DNA from 3 places in the Georgenia sp. TF02-10 genome. Region 3 is predicted to be linked to each of the others. Evidence: riboswitches for the same ligand, from Rfam matches in the RefSeq annotation. Region 3 holds a riboswitch; each other region holds the start of a gene.
What was found. Region 3 has a riboswitch for cyclic di-AMP ahead of MF406_RS09970 (C40 family peptidase). Riboswitches for the same ligand answer to the same signal wherever they lie in the genome.
Positions count from the first base shown of each region.

Region 1 (2,255 bases), 1.6 Mb from region 3:
GCGGTGACCCTCGGGGCGCTCGGCCTGCTCACCATCGGCGGGCCCATCACCGGCGGCCTCCAGCACGAGGATGCACAGGCAGCGGCCGCGGCACCCGTCGTCGAGGTGCAGCCCAGCGTCCTCGCCACGCTCGACGCCGGCATCGGCGCCGCCGCGCTCAAGACGTCGGCGCCGACCAGCCTGCTCGCCGACCCGGGCGCGGACGGTCGGGCCCAGCTGCAGCAGGCGTCCCGGGCGAACGCCCGCCAGGCCCTGCCCCCCGAGGCGCTGACCGGGGCCAGCGGGACCGCCGCGGGCGCCGTCGAGCCCGAGCCGGAGCGGCCCGCCGTCGTGACGCCGCTGCCCGCGGGCACCTACCGGAAGACCTCGGGCTACGGCGAGCGCAGCTACCCCATCGCCGGGATGCACACCGGCACCGACTTCGCGGCGCCGCTCGGCACCCCGGTGCGGGCGGCGGCCGACGGCGTGGTGACCTACGTGGGTCCCGGCAAGGACGGCCGCTCCTCGATGCTCATCACCATCGAGCACGAGGTCGACGGCCAGAAGGTCTGGACCTGGTACAACCACATGTACAGCGACGGCCTGAAGGCGGAGGTCGGCCAGGAGGTCAGGGCCGGCGACGTCATCGCCGAGGTCGGCGACAACGGACGGTCCACCGGCCCGCACCTGCACTTCGAGGTCCACCTGGACGAGGAGCTCAACACCACCGAGCCGCTCGCCTGGCTGGGCGCGCACGGCGCCGAGGCCTGAGCCCGGGAATCCACAGCCCGGCCGGCGAGGACACGCCGTGCACAACTTCGTTACCAAACCGTGACACGGGTTCCTCCCGTCCGCTACTGTCGTGCTCGCTCCCCGACCCTCCCGTGGAGCACTCCGGGCAGACGCCAAACCCTGCCGCTGCCCGGGGTAGGTGCGAGCGGGTGAACGGCAGGGACGGGGGACCCACGGTCTTCCGGGTCCCACCGCAGTGGGGCCCTAGGGGTTAAGCACGGCCGCCTCGGTGGCCGTGCCGGGCGGTGTCTCGCCCGAACCCGACAGCTCACCTCGTCGGCGGTCCAGAGAGGCACATCGTGACGAGCACAACCTGCGGCCGCCACCGCGCGACGGGCCGACCGTCGACGCCGGTGTCGCTGGCCATCCAGAACATGCGTCCGCGCCGGACGTTCGCCGCGGTGGCCTCCTCCGGCCTGGTGCTGGCGGCGGCGACGTCGGCCGCCGCCGCACCGTCCGGCGAGCACGCCGCCCTGCCCGACGTCGACGTCTCGACCGCCACCGCCGAGGCGCTGACCGCGCTGGCCACGACCCCGACCGTCAGCGCCCCGACCGGCGCGCAGTGGTCGGCCGACTCCGTCGCCGACGAGGTCCAGGCCCGGGCCCCCCGCCCGGTCGTCGTCGAGACGCCCGAGCCCGTCGTCGAGCGCAGCACCCCGGCGGTCGAGCGCAGCACGCAAGTGGTCGAGCGCGGCACCGCGGTGGTCGAGCGCAGCACCCAGCGGGCGTCCCGCACCGAGGCGCGCGCAGCGCTGCCGGCCCAGACCGCGGCCACCGCTGCCGGCTCCGGCGGGGCGACCGCCGCGACCGAGGTCAGCGCCGCCGGGGCCCCCGCCGTCGCCCCGGCAGCGGCCCCGGCGCCGGCGCCCGCACCGGCGGCGTCGGCGTCCGCCTCGGCCATCGTGAACATCGCCCGGCAGTACATCGGCACCCCCTACGTCCTCGGCGGGTCCAGCCCGGGCGGGTTCGACTGCTCCGGCTTCACCCAGTACGTCTTCGCCCAGGTCGGCATCTCCCTGCCGCGCACCTCCTCCGCCCAGCGCGGCGCCGGTGTTGTCGTCTCCGCCGCCGAGGCCCGCCCCGGGGACCTGATCTGGGCGCCCGGGCACGTGGGCATCTACACCGGCAACGGCCAGCACATCGCCGCCCGCAACCCCAGCACGCCGCTGTACGAGAGCCCCATCTACATGTCCAACCCGACCTTCATCCGGGTCACCGGCTGACCCGCCGGCTCAGCGTGCTCGCCGGGCAGGTCCCGGCGGGCCCGACCGGGCGCCCCTGGCGCCCCCCATGCCGCCCGGCACGACCCCGTGCCGGGCGCCCTCCCGGCGGCCCGTCCTCTCCCCCCAGGACGGGCCGTCGGTCGGCGGTCCTGCCGTCGGTGGTCCCGGCGGCCGGCGGTCCCGCCATCGTCGGTCCCGGCGGTCTCGGCCCACCGGCCGAACCACCGCACCGGGTCCCGACCGGGCCGACCGGCCCGCCCT
Region 1 is NZ_CP094289.1:604,357-606,611, reverse strand. It holds gene MF406_RS02725 (M23 family metallopeptidase) at 1-750, shown strand, start outside; cyclic di-AMP (ydaO/yuaA leader) riboswitch at 873-1,068, shown strand; gene MF406_RS02720 (C40 family peptidase) at 1,125-1,994, shown strand.
Region 1: it holds a riboswitch for cyclic di-AMP, as region 3 does, so the genes downstream of both, MF406_RS02720 (C40 family peptidase) here and MF406_RS09970 (C40 family peptidase) in region 3, are expected to answer to the same signal.

Region 2 (2,255 bases), 1.3 Mb from region 3:
CCTCAAGACGGTCTACGAGCTGGAGGAGGAGGGTGTCGTCCCGCTGCGTGCCCGGATCGCCGAGCGCCTCGGCCACTCCGGCCCCACCGTGTCCCAGACCGTCGCCCGGATGGAGCGCGACGGGCTGCTCGTCCTCACCGGCAACCGCCAGCTTGAGCTCACCCCCGTCGGCCGGGAGCGGGCCATCCACGTGATGCGCAAGCACCGGCTCGCCGAGCGGCTCCTCGTCGACGTCGTCGGCCTCGACTGGCCCCACGTCCACGAGGAGGCGTGCCGCTGGGAGCACGTGATGAGCGAGCAGGTCGAGCGGCGCCTGCTGGACCTCCTCGACCACCCGCACGTCGACCCCTACGGCAACCCCATCCCCGGCCTCGAGCAGCTCGGCGAGCAGCCGGCGCTGCCGCCCCGGGACGAGGTCCGGGCGCTCGCCGACGTCGTCGCCGAGCTCGTGCCGGCCGGGCAGGACGGCCCGGGCGACGGCGCGGACGGGCACGTCGTGCTGGCCCGGATCGGCGAGCCGCTGCAGGTCGACGTCGAGCTCCTCAGCCGGATGCTCGAGGCGGGCCTGCGCCCGGGTGCCCGGCTGGCCGTCCGGCCGCGCGCCGACGGCGACCTCGTCTCGCTGCACGCGCCCGGCGCCGAGACGGTCCTGGACCTGCCGGAGGAGATCACCCGGCACCTCTTCGTCAGCACAGAGCGCTGACCGTCTGTCCGGAGCACAGAGCGCTAACCGTCTGTCCGGCGGCGCCGAGCGCTGAGCGAGTGCGTGTCCTGCATCACATCTCGGGCCCGCGGTGGCCGTCCGGAGGGTTGAGCGCCCGGGGTGCAGCTTCACCCTCTTCCCCGTCCTGACCTGGGCAATGATCCGCCCGCCGGGGGCCGGCACCCCGGGCCGCTGACGGCGCCGCCCGCACCCGCCGTCGGCGTCGTTACGGACAGCGTTATCGAAACGTGACACGGCCTCTGGCCGTCCGCTACTGTCGTGCCCGCTCCGCGGCCCTCCTCGTGGAGCTCTCCGGGCAGGCGCCGAGCCCTGCCGCTGCCTGGGGACTGGTGCGAGCAGGTAGTCGGCAGGGGCGGGGGACCCACGGATCACGGGTCCCACCACATGGGGTCCTTGGGGTAAAGCACGGCCACGAGCCGTGCCGGGCGTCTCTCTCGTCCGCACCCGACAGCTCACCCCGCAGGCGGCCATGAGAGGTTCTTGTGACCACGACGCTTTCCACCGGGCGCCACCGCGCCGCGGTTCGTCCCTCCACCCCCATCTCCCTCGCCCTGCAGGGCAAGGGGGCCCGCCGGTCCCTCGCCGCCGTGGCCTCCTCCGGCCTGGTGCTGACGATGGCGGCGACCTCCGCCACCGCCGGCCCGTCCGAGAACGCCGCCCTGCCTAACGTCGACGTCTCGGCGCCCACCGCCGAGGCGCTCAGCGCCCTGGCCACCACCCCGACCGTCAGCGTGCCGACCGGCGCCGAGTGGACGGCGGACTCCGTCGCCGACGAGGTCGAGGCCAAGGCCCCCCGCCCGGTCGTGCGGCCCGAGCCCGTGGTCGAGCGCAGCACGCAGCAGGCGTCCCGCACCGGCCAGCGCGCCGCGCTCACCGCCGAGGCCACCGAGGCCACCACGGCTGAGGTCACCGGGGCCGAGGCCACCGACACCGTTGCGGAGGCCACCACCGTCTCCGCCGGGGCCGAGACGGCCGCCCCGGCCGATGAGCCGGCGCCGGCCGCCGCCCCCGCGGCCTCGGCGTCCGCCTCGGCCATCGTGAACATCGCCCGGCAGTACATCGGCACCCCCTACGTCACCGGCGGGGCCAGCCCGGGCGGGTTCGACTGCTCCGGCTTCACCCAGTACGTCTTCGCCCAGGCCGGCATCTCCCTGCCGCGCACCTCCTCCGCCCAGCGCGGCGCCGGTGTCGTCGTCTCCGCCGCCGAGGCCCGCCCCGGGGACCTGGTGTGGGGGCCCGGGCACGTGGGCATCTACACCGGCAACGGCCAGCACATCGCCGCCCGCAACCCCAGCACGCCGCTGTACGAGAGCCCCATCTACATGTCCAACCCGACCTTCATCCGGGTCACCGGCTGACCCACCGGCACCACGCTCGCCGCACCGCCAGGTGCCGGCCCCTGCCAGCGGCCCGTCCCTTCATCGGGGCGGGCCGCTGGTGGTTCCGCCGCACCTGCCGCCGGCGCCTCCACCAGCCGTTACTGCTCGCCGGCTCCGCAGTTCGCGGCACAATGAGGTCAAAGGTCAACAGA
Region 2 is NZ_CP094289.1:863,092-865,346, forward strand. It holds gene MF406_RS03875 (metal-dependent transcriptional regulator) at 1-703, shown strand, start outside; cyclic di-AMP (ydaO/yuaA leader) riboswitch at 1,015-1,205, shown strand; gene MF406_RS03885 (C40 family peptidase) at 1,207-2,082, shown strand.
Region 2: it holds a riboswitch for cyclic di-AMP, as region 3 does, so the genes downstream of both, MF406_RS03885 (C40 family peptidase) here and MF406_RS09970 (C40 family peptidase) in region 3, are expected to answer to the same signal.

Region 3 (2,255 bases):
CGGCGGACCCCAGACCAAGGTCCGCGACGGGCGGCTCCTGGCCGGGGTGCTGCTCTTCGTCGCCGGCTTCACCGCCGTGTTCGTCCTGCTCGGCGTCATCTTCGCCTGGCTCGGGATCCTGCTCGCCCCCTGGCTGGACCTCACCACCCGCGTCCTCGGCGCGCTCGTCGTGCTCATGGGCCTGGCCTTCATGGGCTACGTCCCATTCATGCAACGCGACCGGCGCCTGCACCTGACCCCCCGACAGGGCCTGTGGGGCGCCCCGCTGCTCGGTGTCGTCTTCGGGCTGGGCTGGGCCCCCTGCATGGGCCCCACCCTGGCCGCAGTCCTCAGCCTCGCCTTCAGCGAGGCCGACCCCGCCCGCGGCGGGGTCCTCGTCTTCGCCTACAGCCTCGGGCTGGGCATCCCCTTCGTCGCCGGGGCGATGCTGCTGTCCCGCTCCACCCGGGCGCTGGGCTTCCTGCGCCGCCACCGCCGCGCATTCCAGCGCCTCGGCGGCGGGCTGCTCGTCCTCCTCGGACTCGCGATGGTCACCGGGCTGTGGACCTGGGTCTCGGGCTACCTGCAGGGCCTCGTCGCCAACTTCCAGACCCTCGTCTGACCCCGGAACGGGTGGTGGCCCGCAGCCACACGGCTACGGGCCACCACCAATCGGCTCCCCGGGGGCTCAGCCCACCCGGATGAACGTCGGGTTCGCCTTGTAGATGTCACGCACCGACAGCGGGTTACCCGGGCTGAAGGCCGCGATGTACTGCCCATCACCCACGTAGATCCCCACGTGCCCGGGCCACCACACCAGGTCACCGGGCTGGGCCTGGGACGCCGAGACCTGCGTGCCCGCGTTGCGCTGCGCCGCCGAGGACCGCGGGATGGAGATGCCCGCCTGGGCGTACACGTACTGGGTGAAGCCCGAGCAGTCGAAGCCCGCCGGGGTCGACCCGCCCCACACGTAAGGGGTGCCGACGTACCGGTAGGCGATGTCCAGGACCGCGTTGCCCGACGTGTTGGCCGGCGGGGCCTCACTGCGGGCCGCCGACCGCGACGCCGACGTGGTCTCCCGCTCGATGCCGGTCGCCGTCGACGTAGCCGTCGTTGCCGCCGCCACGGCGGCCTGCCCCTGGGGGATGGTCAGCACCTCACCGACAATGATGAGGGCCTGCGCGTTCAGGCCGTTGGCCGCGATGATCCCCGAGATCGTGCTGTCGTAGCGCTGCGCCAGCTTCCCCACGGTGTCCCCCGACACCACGGTGTGGGTGACCTCGCCGGCCGCGGGGCTGCTCGCCGGCGTGGTCGCCGCCGCCTGGGTGTCGACCACTGGCGGGTCGGGGTGGACCGGCTCCATCGCGGAGGCGGTGGTGGTGGCCATGGTCAGCACCAGGCCGGAGGAGGCCGCCGCAAGGGCGGCCCGGCGCGCGGCCGGACCCGTCAGGCACGGACCCAGCGATGAGAAAACGGTGACGGGACGACCCTCGGCGCGGTGCCGTCCACGGGTGTGGCTAGATGTCACGGGTAAACCTCTCCAGGGCGCCTACGAGGTCAGCTGTCGGGTTCGGGTAGGAGCACACCCGGCTCAGGCATCGAGCTTCACCCCAAGGACCTGCAACGCAGGCCCACATCGGGTTCCCCGTCCCTGCCACGGACGATCGAGGACCACGGTGCGGTGGCAGGGCTCGGCGTCCGCACGCGGGCTTCCCGATGAAGGGGCGAGAAGCAGGAGCGACGCTACACACTCCAACCCCCAGGATCACGGTTCGATAACGGCCCCGGCGAAGACTTCATCAAACCTTCATCCTCACCGCCCGCTCCTGCGGCTGCGGGCCCCCGGCGAGGCCCGTAGCGTCGCTACTCCCGCACCATCACGACTGTCCGCGGGGATAGCCACTGATGTGTTGAGTCAGCGTTCGTGTCCGGTTTGAGCCGGGGAATCAAGCAACATCGGTACGGTCTTCGTGACGCCTGTAGGAGGGTGCGCGATGAGTACGAACGGTGCCGCGAGGACGCGGCGGAGCAGGACGGTGCTGTCGCCGTCAGCGAAGTATGAGATCTGGCTGCAGCTGCTGCGGGGTGAGGCCACGATCGGTCAGGCGGCGACCTCGGCCGGGGTGGACCGCTCCACGATCATCCGGCTGCGGCAGGTGGCCAAGGACGGCGCGTTGGCAGCGCTGGCGGCCTCCAAGCCCGGCACGCCGGGCAAGTCGGTGCGTGATGTGGAGCTGGAGGAGGCCAACGCCGAGATCGCCCGACTCTCGGAGGCG
Region 3 is NZ_CP094289.1:2,210,442-2,212,696, forward strand. It holds gene MF406_RS09965 (cytochrome c biogenesis CcdA family protein) at 1-601, shown strand, start outside; gene MF406_RS09970 (C40 family peptidase) at 668-1,366, opposite strand; cyclic di-AMP (ydaO/yuaA leader) riboswitch at 1,511-1,686, opposite strand; gene MF406_RS09975 (hypothetical protein) at 2,016-2,255, shown strand, end outside.